3 regions of the Neobacillus sp. B24 genome follow, and region 2 is predicted to be linked to each of the others. Evidence: riboswitches for the same ligand, from Rfam matches in the RefSeq annotation. Region 2 holds a riboswitch; each other region holds the start of a gene.

Region 1 (7,269 bases), 2.2 Mb from region 2:
CCGTGATTTTTGGAAGGACAAAAAGGCGCGTGGATGAATTAAGCGATGCATTGAATAAAAGAGGATATCTTGCTGATGGCCTGCACGGTGATTTAAATCAACGGCAGCGGGATGTCGTGATGAATAAATTTCGTGAGGGAACCATCGATATTTTAGTCGCGACCGATGTGGCTGCGAGGGGGATTGATGTGTCAGGGGTTACCCACGTCTACAATTTTGACATTCCTCAAGACCCAGAAAGTTATGTTCACCGGATTGGCAGAACGGGACGAGCAGGTAAAACGGGAATTGCGATTACTTTTGCTACACCGAGAGAAACTGGACAGATCCACAGTATTGAAAAAGCATCAAAAGGGAAAATCCAGCGCAAATCCATACCGACGGTAGCAGAGGCAATGGAGTCTATACAGCAAGCTGCAGTAGAAAAGATGATACAATTGGTGGAAGAAAAGCAATACTCAGAGTTTAAACAAGCAGCAACCGAATTGTTAGATCAATACGATTCGACCACGTTAGTTTCAATTGCCTTGAAATTGTTATCGAAGGACCAGAGGGAAGTTCCGATTCAGCTAACATCCGAAGCACCGCAATATTCCAAGAAGCCACGGGAAAAGCAAACGCGAAACTATAAAGGGAATAGGGGATTTGTGGGAAAAGGGACAAGTGGTAAACGTAAAGAAACTTCCAGGTCCTCTCGCAAGAAAGAAGTATAATAAATTTTTTATTCAAAGTGGATGGTATTAGAGACCAACAGGGTTCCGTTAACTTTCACAAACATTAAAAATGTAATGCAGAATGACCTTCAAATTGTATTGGAATTTGAAGGTCTATTTTTACATTAGCAGGAAATTCTCCGCCTAAAAATTATTTCGCAATAAATTCATATTGGTTAATATCAATTTCTATTTACTACGAATGAAGCCAAATCACTGTGAATAAGTTACAACTTTTCTCAGCACCTTAAGAACTATACAACTTAGAAGAAGGTGTAGTATGGCGAGAAATTGGTATCAATCATTCATCATCATTTCTTTATGCATCGGATTATTATCATCCTGCGGCAAGGCGGAAAAAAAACAGGCTGACAATATAAAGGAAACTTCTCGTGAAGTGTTAGGGTTTTACACAGAGCAGGAAGGGACGTATCCAGGATCTCAGCCAACAGTTGACGCCCAATCCTCCAGGTTAAGCAGCATTGCCCCTTTTTGGTATAAGCTTGATGATAAACGCCCTGGCAGTCTTATAGATTCCGTTACAGCAGAGCATAAACGAAAGATAATTGAAAGTGCTCATGAAAAACACCTGAAGGTATATATGGTTGTACATAATCTTTTTTATGAAACCGTCGAGAAGGGCAAGCAGGTAGCGAGTAAAGTAATCGATAACGATCGTAATCGGGCTGTTTTTATTCAGAGTATACGTAATGAAATCCATCAGTTTCATTATGATGGAATCAATATTGACATGGAGAATTTGCAGTTAAATGACCGGGATACTTTTAGTGGAATGATAAAAGAACTGACTGATTCCCTTCATTCTGATGGAAAAGTAGTGACAGTTTCAGTCCCGGCAAACACGGGTGATTCCCGCGCAAATCCCTGGTCACCATGGTTTGATTACGAAAAGCTTGGTCAATATTCAGATGGATTAATGGTTATGACATACGATGAACATAATCCCAGAACAAAACCCGGTCCATCAGCATCAGTCGACTGGACAGAAGATACCATTCGTTATGCCTTGAAGCATAAGGTACCACCAGCAAAAATTCTCCTTGGAATCGCTGGTTATGGATGGGATTGGGATACAACTTCAGGTGAATCCAAATATAGCTCGTATGAAGAGTTAATGGGACAGAAAACAAAATTTAAAGCGAAGGTGATTTGGGACACTCAATCGCAAACTCCACACTTTAGTTACGTAGATGAAAAACATCACAGCCACCAGGTATGGTTTGAGAACAGTAAAAGTTTGAAGGTGAAGCTAAACCTTGTTGAAAAATATAACCTGCGGGGAATCGGGATTTGGCGGCTTGGCTTAGAAGACCCGAAGTACTGGGAGACCATACCAGAAAATATAAAAGTAAAAAAGTGATTGAAACAAGTGCCAGGCAAGGGTATCTGGCACTTTTGTTTATTGCTACTTATCTTTCAACCAATTCCAGCTTCTCACCGTTCGGACCTTGGAAAAAGGCAATTTTAACGGTATCATTTAAAATGCTGCGAGGTTCTTCATCTACTAATTGGATCCCTGCTTGTTTTAAGCGTAAGAGTTCGGCTTTAATATTTTCAACTGTAAAAGCCAAGTGATTGACGATTCCTTCGTTATCAACCGAACCGCCGCCATAGACAAGTTCAATCTCTACACTTGGCTGGTCTGGGAAATATAAAAAGGCAAGCTCAACAGAGTCAGTTAACCACTCACGATTTCTTAATTCCAACCCGAGGATGTTTTGATAGAACGCCAAAGACTCGTCCATATTTTTTACCTTAATCCCCACATGTTCCATTTTCACAACGCATTCCTCCTAACGGAAAATAGTATGTATCATACCTTTATAATCATATTTCATAATTGAATGTTTCGACAGCATTTTAAACCGTGCATGATTTTAGTGTGCCTTAAAAACAAATATTTTTATAGTATTATTAAACTTTTTTTACAATTCATTTCAAAAATGTAATATAATTTAAAAATAATAATATTTAGATAAAGGCAAACCATTCGAAAGATTGGGACGCAAAGCTTCAGGTCTAAGGTTCTAAACTATGACGGCTGAGCTGCCTAAAATAGAACATATTTTAGGGGTGTTATCTGTGGCTGCTCTTGCTTGTGCACAAGAACCATTTATTGATGTGAAAGAACTAAGTAATGAAAATTTAGTAGAGTTATATGTGACTGCAGTTCTTGAAAAATATGAAAATAACTTAAAATTCTTTGAAGAAGAATTATTGGAAAGAAGATTATTTTTGGTCGCATTAGAATGGTTCGACTATAAGAAAAGCTTTTTAAAGCATACTCTTGCCTTTAAATAGTGACAAATAAGAGTGATATATAAACGACAGAGGGCGATTCTTCCATAACGAAGGATCGCCATTTTCATATTAGTAGTTTCTTCATCTACATTATAGGGTGCGTTTGCCCAAGCAGGGTTAACGCTTCTTTTATTAGAAAAGGATTTTTCTTTAAAACAAGGGCGTGAAAATATGGAACTTCAATGGGAAGATGTTAAGTCGATTAAGGGTTGTACATTATCAGGAATATATGCAAATCAACTCAATATCCATCAATTCAACAAGGAGCTTATTCTTCATCCAACTACTCCTATTTTAGCAATAGAATATCCAAAAACACATGAAGTAAAGTATTGGAGTTTAGAGTGGATGGAAGACAAGGCTGGGGATGACTTACTGTTGGTTAAGGAAAAGGAAACTCCTAAGCCATTGGAGTATATGGAGGGCAGTCACTGTCAAAGGCATATAATAAAGAGTTCAAGTTTTTTTATTCAACCGAATGTTATAAACCAGGTAATTGGATATGGAGTTAAAAATGGAGAAAGTCCAGTGTTAACATCCATTATCTTAAAATTAGAAGAGGTATATATTTTTATCAAGGCTGGACCGGTTATTGAAATTAGGATTACTGAAAATAAACCAATCGGATTGGGAGACTTAATTTTTTTCACTTAACTGGCATTATGAAGACGAGGAAAAAGGATTGATTTTCCTCCTGCGTCAAAGGGAAGCTTTAATTCAACGATCATATTCACTATAATAAATGTATTACATATTCAATTGAAAGGTGGATGAACATGTCAAAGGTTACACCGTTTTTAATGTTTCAAGATGGCAAGGCTGAAGAAGCAATGAATTTTTATACCTCCCTTATTGATGATTCCCATATTACTAATTTGGTTCGATACGGAGCGAATGAGTCAGGGGACGAAGGAACTGTGATGAAGGCTGCCTTTTCCTTAAAAGGACAGGATTTTATCTGTATTGACAGTAATATAAAACATCAGTTTACCTTCACACCTTCCTTTTCAATCTATGTTACTTGTGATACTGAAGAGGAAATTGACAATCTTTATCAAAAATTGTTAGATGGTGGAATGGCCCTAATGCCAATTGGTGATTATGGCTTCAGTAAGAAGTTTGGCTGGCTAAATGACCGTTTCGGGGTATCATGGCAGCTTGATCTTCCTAAATAATACATAAGATTTTCAACAGGGGCGTTTCAACATGAAGCAGCCCCTATTTTTGTAGCCTTATCCAGATTAACAAAAAGTACTTTTTATAACGGTCATCATATAAGAAATCCAATAACAAACAAGGAGCTATTTTGGAGATGTAATAGACAAATTCGGTGTGGCCTTTCAGGTTTATACTGAATTTCAAATCAATAATAAAACTTATAAATGGGGGAATTTGATTGTCCGCAGAAATTCTTAAACAAAACAAAAACAGCTGGGATATAGTAGCACATCATTTTAATGGGAAGGATGCATTACCTAATTATGGTCCTTTTGCACAAACCGAAGACGAGCTAGGACTCTTTGATGAAATAATAAATAAAAAAGTTCTTGATATTGGTTGTGGAAGCGGTCATTCATTGAGATATATGGCAGATAAAGGGGCCGGTGAACTTTGGGGTATTGATTTATCCGAAGCTCAAATTTCAGCAGCAAAAGATACTCTTAAGGATGTTAAAGCCAATTTATTCTGTGCACCAATGGAAGAGGACATTGGGATACCTAAGCAATATTTTGACGCAGTTTACTCTATATATGCTATTGGATGGACGACAAATCTTGCTGCTACTTTTGGACTTATCCATTCTTATTTGAAACCTGGTGGATACTTTATATTTAGTTGGGATCATCCTCTCTACGCTCATTTAAAAAGCAAGAACGGTCAAATCTATCTTGATGGTTCTTATCAAAATGAAGGAGTTATTAAATATCCAAAATTTAAGGGAGAAGATGCACCCGTTATAATACCCAAACGAAAGATGGCAACTTACATAAACGAGCTAATAAGAGCAGGTTTTACAATTGAGTCTGTCATAGAAAGTGATGTTTCATCTGGATTTGAAACAGTTGATGAAGGAATCTCTGATCGTTATTATTCTCTATACAAGGCAAGGAAATTTCCGACTACTATGATCATCAAATCTATTAAAGAATGATCTTCTTTTTTATTGGAGATACAGTTGATTATAGTAATAAAAAATCGCTCAGTATGAACGAGCATAAAAGTGACGATGCTTAATACTTTGTATAATGGGGGGATTAAAGTGGCGAGTAAACAACATATGATTAAGGAAGTATTCCGGTGAACAAACACAAATTCATAATAACTGAGTATCTTCCTAAGTACGCTGAACAGACAGTAAAAATGTGGCGGGATAGTAAGGAACGGGCGATTGGCCAGAAAGAAATTCATAGCTTTGAAAATCATCTCTATTTTTTAAATCATATATTGCCTGAGGAGTACCAAATAGATTTAGCGTTAATGGATGACGAAGTAGTTGGAATGGTTGCATATAATGAAAGGGAGATAAGCCAGCTTTATATTCATATTGATTATCAAGGAATCGGTATAGGTCAAATACTACTAGACAAGGTAAAAGAACAATCAAGTGGGAGATTAACCTTATATACATTTGAAGTAAATGAAAAAGCACAACGATTTTATGAAAAGAATGGATTCACTGTCATTGGTAGAGGACACGAAAATGAAGAAAATTTACCTGATATTCAATATGAATGGGTATCCCAATAAATATCGGCCAGGTTAGTGTAAACAAATACAAGTGATACAATAAAAAGTTAGGTTTTGTTTTTCAAGGAGGTAATATATCGATTACACTTCACCGAAAGAAGCAGTGGTAAAGGTGAAACGGAGGCCTCAAGACACCATTGCGGCGGGAGGTCGTCATACAGATGGGCTTAAATCTGACGGAACGGTGATGGCTGTAGGTGATAATAAATATGGACAATGCGATGTAAGCGGGTGGAGCGGCATCAAGCTGCCCAACAATAAGTTTAAGCAAAGGTAATCCTCATCTGGAGTTAAGATGAGGATTATTTAATAGATATTATCACACTTTTTACCGAAAGAAACAAACTGCACCCACAATGATTAATAAAATAAACAACACAACTATGAGTAAAAATTCATTGCACCCACTTACAGGAAAACAACTCCCATAAACAGGAGCAGCATAGGAATAAGCCATTGTAGGCTGGGGAAGAACATTTGAAGCCATAGGAACCGGTAGGGCATTTGACATTGGTAAGGAATTATCCATTTTTTCACACTCCCTTTCGAATGTAGTCATTACCCTATATATTACACTCAAGCAGGATATTGGAGCCCGTCTATAATAAATATGGGCATGACTTCGTGACCATCGCTTATTTGCTGATAAAAAGACCATAGAGTGGAAAGCTGTTGGTTTCGAAAGGTAGCAGGTCCTTGTCATCGGCAGCTCCTACATGTAGAATTTGCCAACCGATACTTAGTTGGATACTATCAAGGAGAGAAAAGTAAAGGAAGGAGAAATGGTATGAGCTATAAGAATACATTTATTAAAATCTCTGAGGATTCAGAAGTGACAACAGCTATTACACCTCTCCAAAGAAATAACAAGCCTACAATCGCTTCAATTGAATATGACTTAATCAGTAATAATCCCTACAAATATACTCAGGAAGATGTACAATTTCAAACGTATTTAATAAAAAACCAAATAATTTCAGATCAATTAAATGAATTAAGGGAAGATTTTTTCAAAAAACCTAAAGCGTGTTTTCGTGCTTCACCATTAGTAAAGAAATATGGGTGGGGGATACACTACAATGATCAAGGAAGAATTGCCATTTATGGAGTAAATAGTCAAGCATATGAGCTGTTTCTCCATTCAAATCAATGCACATTAATAAAAGGTATGCGTTCAAAACGGAAATAGATGGAAGGAATAAAGCTGTGCCAAATGATCGGTTGCATAGAAGGGCTATACCCGACTGAACCGCTTTCTTTTACAAAGGATAGGTCGTAAAAAAGGTTTTTATACGACCGAACCGGTGTCCAAACTAATAGGTGGGGTACATAGAAAGTGGATATGCGACCGAACCGGTGTTTGGATAAAGAAATGGGTCGCATTGAAAGGAGAAATGCGACCTCCTTTTTATCGTTTTACAAAATGTGCTGAACTCCAAACCGTTAACTTTCACAGGAACTGGCTGGCGACCAATTGCCAGTTCCT
Region 2 (7,269 bases):
CGTCCCCTTTATTTTTTTACCACGGTTCCCTGCCGCAGGTAAAGGTTGTTTTGAATTTCATAAAGTCATACATAAGCGCGGCTTTTCTGCCTTTGTCACTATGTCTATTCCGTTTGTGGTAAAGGCAATCCATGAACTCAAAATCACATTGACATGGATGAACGCTGCTATTTAGACAATAGTCATGCCGTCGGCAGCAATCGTCTACATCATTAATTGGAGCACCCGGCCCGCTGCAGCCAGGACCTCACCAGCGATACCCCGGAAAAATACAAAAGCCAAACGGATTTCGCCGTCCTCCAGTTTCCAAATTTGACACCTCCTTGCGGTTTTTATACTACTAAAATATGTACGGGCATTTGAATTGGAATGGAGGAAAGTCTATTTTTAGGAAGGTAATCTTCTTTGCACATTAAAAAGAGGCAGCCAAAAGGCAACCTCTCTTGTTTGAGCGTTTTAAGCTGAAACGGTGTCATCAATATTTTTCGTTCTGAATAAATTCCATGCAAAGATAATGACGAAACTTATTGCCAGGAATACTAGTAAAAGTAGTAAACTTCCCCAGGCTGCGCCGGTATCTCCTAATGAAATTAATGACTTGAAGCCTGACACGGAATAGGTCATTGGCATAAATTTGCTTAGTACCTGCAAGGAATCCGGTAATGCCTCGATTGGCGCATCGCCGCCAGAGATAATCAATTGAAGGATGATTAATACGAAGGCAATAAAGCGTCCAACATGACCGGCTAATGAAATCAATACCAGAATGACCATTAAAAATGCAAGGCTTGTCACAATCATGAACAGGATGTATGCAAAGCTGCTTGTGACACTTAGATTCAGGAATAGCAATGTACTTAACGAAACGACCAATGCTTGGGCAATGGCAATCACGGAAAGTGTCGTTAATCTGCTTGCAAAGGATGTCGGGCCAACTCCTGTGGTTGAATTTTTCAAATCAACGAACAGGGTCATGATTAGCAAGCCTACAAATAGCGCAAGTGATAGATAATACGGCGCAGAAGAGTCGCGATATTCACTGTAAGCATTGACCTTGCTGCCGACTAGCTCGACCGGAGATACAAACATATCGGTATTCTTATCCCCAGTTTTAACGGCGCTTGTTTCCTTCGCTCCATCATGTAAGCCAGTAGCGAGTTCATTGGCACCGCTGTTTAATTCCCCTAGACCATTGTCCAGTTTCTCAACACCAGCAGTTAACTCACCCCAGCCTGTATTAACAGTTTGAGTGCCGTCGTTGACTTGAACCATACCAGAATTAATTTGGTTCGCACCTGCGGTTAGCTGCTTCCAGCCAGCATCTACTGTTTGGTTACCGTCTTTGATCTTCTTTGCACCGTCGTTCAATTGTCCGGCACTGGCAATTAACGTTTTCCAACCAGTTTCTACTGATGCTGTACCAATCGCTACTTCCTTGGCACCAGCTTCTAGTTTAGTTGCTCCTTCAAATATGGTATCTTGACCTTCTGGTGGATTAGGAATTAATTGATAGTTTAGTGCATCTATAGTTTGCTGAATACCACCTATTACACCACCACTACCATCAGGTCCTCCAATTCCCTCTGCTACCTTTTGGGCACCACCCTGAATGCGTTCCATGCCGGCATTAAGGGCAGGTAATTTTTCCTCATTGGTTACAATAAAGTTTAATGTAGCAACAATTTTTTGGAAGTTTGGATCACTCTTAAGTGCCGGATGTTCCTTGTATTGCCCTAGTCCTGTATTTAATTCACTTAAGGCTTTAGTTAAGTCAGTTAGGCCTGTTTTCGTCCTATCTGTTCCTGCTTTGAGTTCTAGGCTACCTGGATATAATTCAGTTGATACTTTTGTTTTAAAACCTTCCGAACTACCTTTAAAGGTATTTAACAGGGTTTCAGTTCCCTTTGTAAGGTCAGTTGCTCCTTTCGCAAGCTCTTGGGTTCCCCCGGCAAGTCTTTGGATATCCGGTAATTTTGCTTTAAGTCCGCCTACCAACTGATTAGTCCCATCATTCAAAGCCTTAGTCCCTGCCGCCAATTCAGAAATGCTCCCTTGCTTCCCTTTTAGGTTGGTGTACATTTCATTAGTTCCGGCAGCTAGTTCCTTTGTGCCATCCGCAAGTTTTTGAATGTCAGGTGATTTTTCGGTTAAGGTATTGTAGAGCAGAGTGGATCCATCGTGAAGCTGGGTGGAGCCGTCATAGATTTTATCAGCCCCATCAGCGGCGGTTTGGAATCCTGCTGCTACATCACCAAGACTTGAAAATACATTTTTTACGTATTTGGTCGTGATTTTTGTGGCCAGCTTTTCCCTGATTGTTTCAACAGCACCTGATGTCACTTCGGCAATTCGCCCGTTTTTCCCCTCGTTTTGTATGTATTCGAGGCCCAGCTTTTGCGGGTCGCTATCCATTACCGTTGTTGCCTTTTGTGAAAAATCTTCAGGAATCTTAATAACTAAATAATAGCGGTTGTCCTTAAGGCCTTTGTCTGCCTTCTCTTCTGAGACAAACTCCCACCCCAGTAATTTTCCTTTCTTCAGCTCCTCGACGAGATCATTACCAACCGTTAGCTTTTCTCCGTCGTTTTCCGCCCCCTTGTCCAGATTAACGACAGCTACTGGTAATTCCGGCAATGTCTCCGGCGGATCAAGCAACCCGGATAGATAAATGAGTGCATAAATGAGTGGAATTGCAACCGCTGCCAGAAGCGGTACTAAAAACCCACCCCTCCCTTTCATTAGCAGGGCTAATTCGGAAAAATTTTTCAAAAATACTCCCCCTTTGCTGCTTTTTATTATAAAATATGACTGAACCTTCATTCATTTCTTTACTAACCGGCCCAATCATAATTTATTGGTCCCAATACAATTTCGTCGCCCAACCTACATTTTCGATACGAAAACGTATTATCGCAGCAATCAGAATTCTGTCAAAAGTAGTAGGGCTAAAATTGTAGGAACTTTCACTCTATTGTAGAACGAACGCATTATAAAAAATATTACTGAAAATGTAGGGGGAAAATTTGTCGAATGATGAATCCTGCTGTCTATAATCATCTAAAGAAAACGGCAGCAATCTCTGACCTGAGACGAAAGGTAGAAAATATGCTGCACGGGTGCATGCAGTTCTTTCCGTTTCAAAGGGCGGCCTTTTTTATATACTCTCCACTTAGCTATTTGGGCGAGGGAGTCTTACTGATTGAAAACGATAAAGTGGTTTCGATTAGAGGAATCAAGGAAGATGTCCGGCCAATTTTTCCGATTTATCAGGCCCTGACAAGAAATAAGCCGGCTTTTATTAATACAGAGGACAGCCTTGGCTATTTTCCTGAACAATATGTAAAGGAACTGGACATAACCATGGCTATTATTCCTATTTGTCTTTTCAATACGGTAGTAGGCTGTGCAATCGTTGACCGCTATCTTGGAGAATATCCTTTTGAGCATAATTATTTAACATTGCTTTCCGAGTATTTTACATTTCCCTTCCTCCCAACACAGACAAAAAACATATTGAGCAAGCGTGAAACAGAGGTGCTTCAGCATCTTGCCAACGGATATTCCATAAAAGAAATGGCCTCGTGGATGGGTGTAAGCGAATTCACTGTACGGGATTATATAACGTCTGTTGTAAGAAAGCTTGGCACTAATAATCGCGCAGAGGCAGTCGCAGTTGGGATGAGAAAAGGAATTATTCTTTAATTTTTTTGCAAAAAAACCCCCTTAAGCTGGATTATTAGTCCAACTTATGGGGGTCACTTCATAAGCGGTTTTTTCCTATTAAATGATACTGACCATATTTCGGCCCTTATCCTTCGATTTATAAAGTCCTTTATCAACCCTGTTCAATAAGGAGTCAATGCTGTCATCTGGCTGACACCAGGTTACTCCAAAACTGCTAGTTATACTTCCGACTCCAGTAAACTCATGAGCGGCGATTAATGTTCGATAATGTTCTGCAAGCTGGAAGGCATTATGACCAACCTCATTAGTAATAATGAGAAATTCTTCCCCGCCCCAACGTCCAAACAAGTCCTGCTGGGCAAGATTATTCTTAATATGTTCTGCCAATTGTATTAAGACCGAGTCGCCTGCCTTATGGCCAAAACGGTCATTTACGCATTTGAAATGGTCGATATCAAAAAAGATAATCGAAAACGACTTGTCCATCGTTTTTGAATCTGCTAGTTTTTTTTCAAGCCACGCGTCAATCTGGTGACGGTTTGCAATCCCTGTTAATGAATCGAGGTAAGCATGTTTCTTTACTAGTTCAACCTCCGTAAAGGCCCTGAATAGATATTGAGTAAAGCTAAGGACAATAATATAGACAAAGTTTGCAAAATAAAATTGGACCAGGGAATCAATTGAGCTAGTTGGCAGTTGACCAATAAATGCAATCCCGATTATCAATGTAATGATAAATATGAAGCTGGAAAAATAAATCCCTCGTTTTACACCAAGAGTGAAAAAGATAAACGTTAAAAATAACGGTGTCCAGATAATGAAATCTCCCAGGTCTCCACCGCCGGATTTAACGATATCGTTGTAGATGACATCAAATAACGTGGTAATGTGATAAAAACTGATCAACAGCAAATTAGAATACTCGGTGAAAACAACGAAGCGATTTTTGTATAGCAGCACCCAGCTAATAAGAAACCATATGGTTAGAGTACTATTTACAAAAGCATCGAACATGTCGTCAACAAATAAATTCTGCAAAATAGTATTCAAGATTAAAGCAATAATAATTATCGGCACGACCCATAGATAAATACTTCGCTTTAGGTCATCCAATGATATGTCCGGTTTTCTCATTGATTTCCTCTCCCAACTAATCTTTATCGATTAGTCCCGCCTGATTACTCAACAACGGCAGCTGGCTGGCATAGTCATTTTTCACCTTTAGCCCCTATAGCTTTGCGCCTTTATCTTTCAATAAATTTGCCCTATCGATTTCCTACAGGTAATGAAGAAATTCTTTATCCTACTGAAACAGCTTTTCAGTAATTATCTCAGTATACCTCCATTCTAGCAGAAAACTGGAATTTTTAATATAAAATTTGTTGGTTAAACTAGGCCAAAAGGCCCGATAACAAAAGGTGCCTGACATAAGACGTCAAGCACCTTTTATATCTTTTTTATATTGTAATTAGGTCCATTACGCTGCCAGTTGTTCTGGCTCATCTTCAAGGCTGTGACCTTCCCATTTCGAGATAACAATGGCTGCCAAGGAGTTGCCGACAATATTGACGCATGTACGTGCCATATCAAGAATCCGGTCAATACCAGCGATAAATGCAAGTCCTTCAGCAGGAATGCCGACACTGCCCAATGTAGCAAGCAATACAACAAACGAAACACCCGGAACCCCGGCAATACCTTTTGATGTAACCATTAATACAAGAACTAATGTGATTTGCTCGCCAATTCCCATGTGAATGCCATACATTTGGGCGATAAACAAGGCGGCAATGGCCTGATACAAGGTAGACCCGTCAAGGTTAAATGAATAGCCGGTTGGGATAACAAACGATGTAATCGCCTTTGGACATCCCAGCTTCTCCATTTTTTCCATGATTTTCGGGAGTACTGTCTCCGAACTTGCGGTAGAATAACCTAATAATAATTCATCTTTTAAATACTTCAACAACTTAAAAATACTGAAGCCGACAATTTTCGCTGTGATGCCCAGTACAACAATAATAAAGAAGATCATGGCACCATAAACTACTAGAACTAATTTACCTAAAGGAATTAACGATGTTAGGCCAAACTTGGATACTGTTACACCAATAAGAGCGAAAACCCCAATCGGTGCCAGCTTCATGATTTGGTTGGTAACATAAAACATCGCGTCCGCAGTACCTCGGAAGAAATTAAGCAGCGGGGTCCCTTTTTCCCCAATGGCTGCAATTCCAAGTCCAAACATGACGGAGAAGAAAATGATCGCCAGCATATCCCCACTCGCTAACGACTGAATAATATTCGTTGGAACAATATTGACAAACGTATCAACCATCGAATGCGTTTGAGTCGTTTCGGCGGTCTCTACATAGGAATTAATATCAGTTTTTGTAAGCTGAGAACGGTCAACTCCGGTACCCGGATGAAACACGTTACCAAATAGAAGACCTAAGAAAATCGCAATCGTTGTGATGATTTCAAAATAAAGAAGCGTCTTACCGCCAAGCTTTCCTAGTGATTTCATGTCACCGACTCCGGCAACACCAACGATAATACTTGAAACAACAATTGGTATAACAATCATCTTAATGAGGCGAATAAAAATGGTTCCAATTGGTTGCAGGAATTCAGCTACATGCGGGTTACCGTAGAAAATCGCACCCACAGTAATACCTAACGCCAAGCCAATGAAGATTTGCCAAGCTAAGCTAATTCGTTTCATTTACACATCTCCTTTATATATGAAATCAAATATTATATATAAATAATATCACGGTATGCAGATGCTATACTGTTATAATTTTATTTTTTATCTACTTTGATTTCAATGGTAAAATACACCCAAATCACTCTTTTCTATCATTTTCACCATTCGTACACTTTATTCTATTAAAATAAAAAGAACCCCTTGTAAAGGAGTTCAAATTATAGTTCAAGCCAGCTTCTTCTTAATTTTTAAACATTCTTGATAAAATTTCTCCGGTTCTTCAAAGTTTAATAAATGGGCGGAGTGTTCAAACCAGACAAATTCTTTATACGGACATTCCAGAACATCAAAATATTTCTTTGCTATTGGTGAAGGGGTTTGGTAATCCTGACGGCCGGCAAAAATATACACTGGAACCTCCAATTTCGTTGGTGTACTCTGAATCTTTTTTGTTTTCCTCGTGAGCATTTTGCATCATTCCATATAGTGGGGAATTTTTTTAATCCACCTATTATACTGGGTGAAATTTACTTTTAATAGAAAAATTTAGGCAAAAAGTTGGCGTTGTGGTAAATTTATTAAGAAAGAATTCTAGATTGGAAGTGAGCCAGGTTGTTAGAGAAATTCTCCGTTTATATGACATCGTTCCAGCAAGAAAGAATGATCACTGTGTATGTTCCTGATAATTATCATAATGAAACGAAACGTTATCCTGTTCTATATATGCACGACGGGCAAAATGTTTTTGAGGATGAGGGCTCCATTGGTGGTACTTCCCTGGGCTTAAAGGATTACTTGGACCAATCTGGGCTCGAAATCATCGTTGTCGGGATTGACCAAAACTCGGTTGGTGATGGACGTTTAAATGATTATTG
Region 3 (7,269 bases), 1.3 Mb from region 2:
GATGGTGACAGTTATGGATCAATGTCTGGAAAAGGTCATTAATGGGATGGGCCGAGTTGGCTTGTAAGGAGGTTTATAAATGAGTTTACGAGTTACTCAAAATATCTTAAGTCAAAATATGCTGTTTAATTTACAGCGAAATAATAAGGCGATGGACAAGTATCAAGAACAAACATCCTCCGGGAAAAAGATTAACAAACCATCAGATGATCCAGTCGTAGCTGTCCGAAGCATGTTTTATCGCTCATCATTAAATGAAATCGATCAATATAAACGGAATGCCGATGATGGACTTTCATGGATGACTGCAACCGATGAAGCTCTTGATGAAGTTACCTCCGTAGTGCAGCGGGTGCGGGAACTTGTTGTACAGGGCCAAAATGGTACCAATAGCCCTGCAGACAAGGAAGCAATTACACAAGAAATAAATCAGCTAAAGGAACATCTTGGGGAGATTGCTAATACACAGATAGCCGGTAAATATATTTTTGCGGGTACGGATGTGAAAACTGCTCCATACAGAGTGGACCCTGACAACGCTGACTCAGTAAAGGCGTTTCGCAATTCTAATAACGGGAAACTGGAGTTACAAGTAGGTCAAACAAATAATGTTCAAATTAATATTTTAGGAACGGATGTATTTAGTTATGGTGACGATGGAATTTTTAAATTGCTTGATAATATCGTTACTAACATAGATTCAGGTGATCACCTTAAAAGCTTAGATAACCAGATTGATAATATTTTGGGTAAACGAGCTGAACTTGGAGCACGAATGAATCGTATGGAGTTGAGTATGTCTCGGATTGAAGGACTTGAGGTCTCGACTACACAATTGTTATCAACCGAAGAGGATGTTGACATTTCTATGGTCATCACTAATTTAAAAGCCCAGGAAAATGTGCAGCGTGCAGCACTTGCCGTCGGAGCTAGGATTATCCAGCCCACTTTAATGGATTTTTTACGATAATAAATTATTAGTTTTGATTAGGTAATACAAGATAATCTTGTATTACCTTTTTTGATTGCATTTTAGGAGTTTTATTGAATCAAAATATTTTTATTTGATAGTAATTTTAACTAATAATCGAAATTTTATATATTATATTTTCATATTTTGGAATATAATGAGATTATAAAATATAGTTAGGTATAAAAAATAGGAGGAGTCTATGTTTCCAAAAATCAACCAGAACATTGTGATTGATATTTTTAGTAAGGGACACTCGTATCGATCCATTGTTGCAGATATCATAGAGAAGGAGATATTAATCGGATTCCCTTTGGGCGGTGACGATTTAGCGTTATACCCGAATGGAACCAAAATAGAGGTTTCATATATTATAGACGGAAATAAATATGGATTCCAAGCTGAAATTATTGGAAGAAAAATAGAGATAATTCCATTATACCGAATTACCAGACCGCAGCCGAATGAAATTAAACGGATTCAGCTTAGAGAAAATTTCCGGGTCAATGCCAATTTGCAAGTAATTATCACAAACCACAAATTCTATACAGTTAATATAAGTGCGGGTGGATTGTTATTTACCGTTGGTGATGAATTAAAACTGTACCAAGGTGAAATGATTGCAGGAACATTAATGGTTCCAGGTTCAAATAATGGCAACCCCGAACCGATTCCATTCCATGCCGAAATCATCAGGCTGCATAAACCGGTTGACCAGGATAGAGCAAACGTTGCTGTAAAATTTGTGAGAATTGAACCGCGAAATCAATCAAAATTGCTTCAATACTGTTTTGAGAAACAGAAACAAAATCGTTTTCAAAGATAATATGGAAAATCAACAAACTCCCTCAAACAAAAAAAGAGGGGGATTTTTTTCTCTATATAAGATTCTTACCTTCTTATTCATAAAATTTCACAAAAACTTCCAGAAACTATATGATAAATATTAAAGAAAAATAGCTATTATTTTTATTGAACACACCCATAAAAAGTTTTTTATCAGCGAATAATTTGGTAGATTACAACTAACAAAAGGCTAATCAAATCAAAAAAATGTTTGATAAGAATGATTTCCAACTTTATAAATTTGTGAAAAATATATAAATTAGGCAATGGGAGGTAAGAAGAACATGGGGCTAAAATCGGCAATATTCGAAATGAAAGATGCTATTGTGAAACAACAAACAGGGAGAACAGAAGAAGAGTTCGTTCATGAATTGGAACAGAAACATTCACTTATTCCGGGAACTTTAGTATCTTACTATAATAATTTGATGCTAATAAGCATCCATAACAAACAAAATTCAAGACACTCCTTTGATCCTTCCAAGAAAATTAATAGAAAATGGTCAAAAGTTGAAGTTGAATTTATGTTCCAATATATTGAAGAACGCCAAAATGAAGGCGGATTAAATATCACTGGCATTTTGGATGAAATCGCTCAATTATTAAATCGTGGTTATCAGTCGGTCAATTATAAATACTACAGTAAGATTAAAGAATATGAACAAAAACAGCCAATCAACCAGAAATATAACTTTATTACGATTCAAGAGGACGAAGTCCCGGTTATATCAACGGAGGTAATTCGGGATAATCCTGTGAATGCACATATGCAACAACAAGATAACCCGATTCAGGACGATTTATTGGACATCCTATCAGGACTTATCTCTAATGTTCAACAACTGCCAGGGATTAATCTGAATGAGCTGCTTAAAAGCCTGTATCAGCTTACAAACATGGCATTAATGAATCAAAGTGCTGCTCGGCAAATAGAAACGATTAAATCTGAAGTTCATCTTGAAAAGGAAGCACTTCATGAAAAACTATTAAGAAAAGATCAACAATTACAAGCGGAAAAGAAGCGTAATGATCAATTACAATTGGAAGTTTCGAAATTAGCAAAAGAAATCGCAGCCTTTAATAAACTGGGTGATGCAGCTAAAATTCAGAACCTTAAATCCTATACTCAAAGACTGAATTATATGATTGATGGGTTTGGAGTTGTGCTTCAAGTTGGAAGCTGAGGAAAACTATTTTATAATTGCTAATTCAAACATAACGAAAATTCTTTTAAACCATGTATGCTTAACTTTTTTTTCGAAAATCCGATAATATCAAATAGGAATTTGTTTATGAAAGGGAGTTGTAAAACATGGTTTTTAATAATCCATATCAGACCTATCAAAGGCAAGCAGTAACGACTTCAACGCCAGAAGAATTAACGTTAATGTTATATCAAGGCTTGGTAAAATATATCCGTTTATCCAAAGCGGCAATTCAAAATAATAAATTGGAAGAATGCCATAACTATAACCTTAGGGCCCAAGACATACTCAGCGAGTTAATGATTACGTTGAAAAAAGGGTATACAGTATCGGAATCGCTGCTATCAATATATGATTATATGAAAAATCGTCTGATTGAGGCGAATCTAAATAAAAAGGCAGAAATTTTGGATGAAGTAGAAGGGTTGGCTTTGGAACTTACTGAAACCTGGACAAATGCAATGAAATTATCTAAAACTCAAAGTTAGGATTTAAAAATGATAGATGAAATAATTACAAAAATGCATAATATAACAAAGCAAATGCTTCAGGTATTAAAAGACGGAGATTTTGCTGAATTTGAAAAGATGCTAAGTGAACGGCATGAGTTGATGAATCAGATGGAGGCAATTAAAACGGGAGACCCAACTTTTCACTACTCGCCAAAAGCGAAAAGTTTGATTGAAGAGATGGTTGCTCTTGATAGGCTTGCGGAGCCTTTGCTAAAATCCAGTCTTAGTGAAACTCAAATTTCACTTAATCAAATCAAAGTGAACAAAGAAATGTCGAAAAGATATCAACCATATATGAAGCAAATGAATGGTGCATTTTTAGATGAGAAAAAATAATTACTTGCACTATTGTCAACTTCAGACAAATTTAGACACAAATGGTTCTAAATACCTATAAAATACGACAACAATTAGGAACAAAGTAGGATATTCGGCGAAGTAAAAACGTTCTATTATGGATATGAGGCTAAGGTTTTAGGGACTGCACCTCGTTAAGGGCAATACTGATGAAAATCAGTTACGCAAAACTATAGGGGCTAAGGTGCAACTCACTATGCCAGCCAGTTACCGATAATAGGGCGTTCTCAAGAAAGATCAATGTTTTCATAGGTTTTCCTGTGGTTTGATTTGAAAGATGTATCCAACCCCGCATTCGGTAATGCGGGTTTTTTTGTTTGGAAGTTTTAATTAGTGTTGACACTCTTCAACATTATTTGCGTGATTACGCAAAAAAGGAGGAAATTCGACCTATTTTTTGCGCGAAGCCGAAAAAGATTTTTCGGTTATGGAAGTAATGTAATAGATTAAAATAATGATAACGGTTTACTATTCTGTAAATTAAAGGAACGTTTGAGTATAAACAACCGTTCTCGCTTCTAATTATTTAAGCGGAATCGCTTTTTTCAATCACATCAAGTGAGCGGAGAGGAAGAACATTATGGTTCGGGAGCAATTGTTGATAGATAAACAAAAGAGTGGTACAGTTTTTAATTTTTTAGATTATAAAAGCAGAAAACCATTCTTTATGGAGCCCATGCGCATTACTGTCGAAAATCTTCATAATAGTACATATTTAATGGTGAAAAATGTCGTATATAAAGAGAAACAAATACTTGCATTAAAAAACGAACTGGATCCGAACAACATTGTTTTAGTAGAAGGGAAAATCAAAAACGGACAATTAATTAATATATCAAAACTTCCTGAAGAATATTTAGGTGAAATTAGTAGAATTTTGGTTGGAACTTTATAATCCATTATACTCAATTTTATTGCGTAACCACGCAGATTTTGTGGTTCTTATATAAGGAAGTCTTTCAGTCGAATTTTTTGATTAGAAAGGGTGTTTTTTTTGAAAATTGTTAATGAATGGCTAACGAATACAATGTTAATTAATACATTGTCTCGAAATCAAAAACTGACTTCTCAAATTGGAAATTCTAATAATGAGTTTACTACTCTTTTCATGGGGATGCTGCAGGATTTATTTTTCGACAGTGACCTGCAAACTTCTCTACCATCCCAAGTAAATAATTATGTACCCAATAATTTAATAGGTGATGTGCCCTTTACCAGCGAACGGTCATATATGCCCCCTCAAGAGAGTTCAGGAAAGAATGAGGGACAATTGAGTTTCCAACCCATCAGTGTAGATAAGTTAAACCAAGTATTAGGGGGGAAACTGAAAGGTTTTGGAGAGGTCTTCGTCCAAGTCGGAAAGCGATATAATATCAACCCTAGGTTAATCGCCGCGATTGCCCAACACGAATCTGCTAATGGGAAATCACGGGCTGCAATCGAAAAGAACAATATTGCAGGAATGATGGGAAGAAATGGTTTGAAATCATACGCAACAATTGAGGACAGCATCTCTGATATGGCTCGAAATTTAAGTAAAAATTATCTAGGAAACGGATTAAACAATATTGCCAGTATTGGGGCAAAATACGCTCCAATTGGTGCTGAAAACGATCCAACCGATCTGAATAACCATTGGGTATCCGGTGTAACTAAATTTTTCAATCATTTTAGTGCATGATAGTAAAATTAAACTCAACGACACAGTTTTTTCAAAAATCTTTTTTGCCATACTGTTTAATTAAAAAAGTGGTAGATTTATACTCTTTCTATATAGTATATTGAGAAAGAAATCATTTTTTGATAGATTATACCGAAAACTGTCGAAAAGCTCTTAAAAGGAGAGGAGTGATTTATTTTGAACAATATTAACCTCCTACAGAAGGCATTATCTGCTTCCAGTTTACGTCAACAGGCGATTTCCAATAATATTGCCAATGCTGAGACTCCCGGTTATAAAGCAAAACAGGTTGTGTTTGAAGATATATTAAAACAACACTTATCAAATCAAACAAATTTTGTTGGCAATCGAACTGATGCGCGTCATGTCGTTATCGGAAATGCTTCTGAAGTGCCAAACGCCTATAGTGTTGAAAATACTGAAACGTTTATGCAAAACAATCAGAACAATGTGGATATTGAAGAAGAAATGACGAGATTGGGAAAAAATTCACTGTGGTATTACACGTTAACCCAACAATTAAACAGTGAGTTTCAACAATTATCTATTGCAATTAAAGGAAGGGTGTAAGGAAGTTGTTTGATTCATTAAATATTAATGCTTCGGCCTTATCCGCACAGCGATTACGTATGGATGTAGTATCTTCCAATATTGCCAATGCCTCCTCAACACGAGGAACTTTCATAAACGGAAATTGGGAACCGTATCAGCGAAAAATGGTCGTCATGGAACCAAGAGAGAAATCCTTTAATAGTGTTCTGCAAGGAGAGCTTCAAAAACAAACACAGTCACAACTGCAAGGTGTCAGGGTAACTGGAATCGTAAATGATCGGACCCCATTCAAGTTGGTTTATGATCCAAACCATCCCGATGCCAATGCTGAAGGTTATGTAAAAATGCCTAATGTAGACTTATCAAAAGAGATGGTTGATTTGCTTGCGGCATCACGAGCGTATGAAGCAAATGTAACTGCATTTAATACAGGTAAATCGATGATGTTAAAAGCATTAGAGATCGGCCGTTAGGAGGATTATAATGAATATTTCCGGAATTAGTGGTGGAACAATCAAAATCAATCAAAATCCTTTTCAAAAAACAGAAGCTGACTATTCAAACTCCTCCTTTGCTAATGTTTTGCAGGGGTATTTAAACAATGTGGATACAACAGTTAAACAGGCATCTGAACTGACGGTTAAAGCGGCAACTGGAGAAATTGACAATATCCACGATGTAACCATTGCTGCCCAGAAGGCGAAAGTCGCTTTGGAACTTACTGTTACCATCAGAGATAAAGCCGTAGAAGCCTATCAAGAAATGATGAGGATGCAAGTGTAAACAACGATGGAAAGCTGGGCAGGGTGAGAAATGAATCGATCATGGACAGATCAACTTAAACAATCTATGGAGCGCATAAGTACATATTGGAAGGCGCTTAGCACGAAACAAAAAGGACTGCTAATAGGATCTTTCGTATTTATTTTTACAGCGTTATCAGCCTTTATATTTTTCGCTTCCCGCCCGGAATTTGTGCCACTTTATACTGGCCAGCTGTCTCAGCGGGAAGTAGGAGATATAAAAGCTGAATTGGATAAGCAGGGGTATACAGATTATAAATTATCTGAAACGGGTACCATGCTCCTTGTTCCAAAAAAGGACGCACCGGATTTAATAGTAACTCTCGCATCGGAGGGCTATCCA

What was found. A riboswitch is a leader RNA that binds a small molecule or an ion and turns the genes downstream of it on or off. The one in region 2 is predicted to bind cyclic di-GMP.
Region 1: another riboswitch for cyclic di-GMP. It lies ahead of ACZ43M_RS16105 (hypothetical protein); the one in region 2 lies ahead of ACZ43M_RS05340 (GGDEF domain-containing protein).
Region 3: another riboswitch for cyclic di-GMP. It lies ahead of ACZ43M_RS11980 (hypothetical protein); the one in region 2 lies ahead of ACZ43M_RS05340 (GGDEF domain-containing protein).

Annotation. Positions count from the first base shown of each region.
Region 1 is NZ_AP035777.1:3,289,252-3,296,520, reverse strand. Features, by position in the region: gene ACZ43M_RS16120 (DEAD/DEAH box helicase) at 1-713, shown strand, start outside; gene ACZ43M_RS16115 (glycosyl hydrolase family 18 protein) at 994-2,094, shown strand; gene ACZ43M_RS16110 (VOC family protein) at 2,144-2,509, opposite strand; cyclic di-GMP riboswitch class I at 2,705-2,788, shown strand; gene ACZ43M_RS16105 (hypothetical protein) at 2,769-3,035, shown strand; gene ACZ43M_RS16100 (hypothetical protein) at 3,207-3,689, shown strand; gene ACZ43M_RS16095 (VOC family protein) at 3,812-4,210, shown strand; gene ACZ43M_RS16090 (class I SAM-dependent methyltransferase) at 4,432-5,187, shown strand; gene ACZ43M_RS16085 (GNAT family N-acetyltransferase) at 5,334-5,783, shown strand; gene ACZ43M_RS16080 (RCC1-like domain-containing protein) at 5,896-6,060, shown strand; gene ACZ43M_RS16075 (YjcZ family sporulation protein) at 6,112-6,312, opposite strand; gene ACZ43M_RS16070 (DUF6157 family protein) at 6,571-6,972, shown strand.
Region 2 is NZ_AP035777.1:1,082,403-1,089,671, reverse strand. Features, by position in the region: gene ACZ43M_RS05350 (YhgE/Pip family protein) at 457-2,769, opposite strand; gene ACZ43M_RS05345 (response regulator transcription factor) at 3,031-3,702, shown strand; gene ACZ43M_RS05340 (GGDEF domain-containing protein) at 3,781-4,818, opposite strand; cyclic di-GMP riboswitch class I at 4,872-4,959, opposite strand; gene ACZ43M_RS05335 (cation:dicarboxylate symporter family transporter) at 5,162-6,409, opposite strand; gene ACZ43M_RS05330 (hypothetical protein) at 6,620-6,862, opposite strand; gene ACZ43M_RS05325 (alpha/beta hydrolase) at 7,007-7,269, shown strand, end outside.
Region 3 is NZ_AP035777.1:2,415,755-2,423,023, forward strand. Features, by position in the region: gene flgK (flagellar hook-associated protein FlgK) at 1-67, shown strand, start outside; gene flgL (flagellar hook-associated protein FlgL) at 80-970, shown strand; gene ACZ43M_RS11960 (flagellar brake protein) at 1,173-1,796, shown strand; gene ACZ43M_RS11965 (hypothetical protein) at 2,101-3,000, shown strand; gene fliS (flagellar export chaperone FliS) at 3,129-3,509, shown strand; gene fliT (flagellar protein FliT) at 3,519-3,869, shown strand; cyclic di-GMP riboswitch class I at 4,020-4,105, shown strand; gene ACZ43M_RS11980 (hypothetical protein) at 4,471-4,785, shown strand; gene ACZ43M_RS11985 (glucosaminidase domain-containing protein) at 4,885-5,571, shown strand; gene flgB (flagellar basal body rod protein FlgB) at 5,749-6,141, shown strand; gene flgC (flagellar basal body rod protein FlgC) at 6,147-6,596, shown strand; gene fliE (flagellar hook-basal body complex protein FliE) at 6,607-6,906, shown strand; gene fliF (flagellar basal-body MS-ring/collar protein FliF) at 6,937-7,269, shown strand, end outside.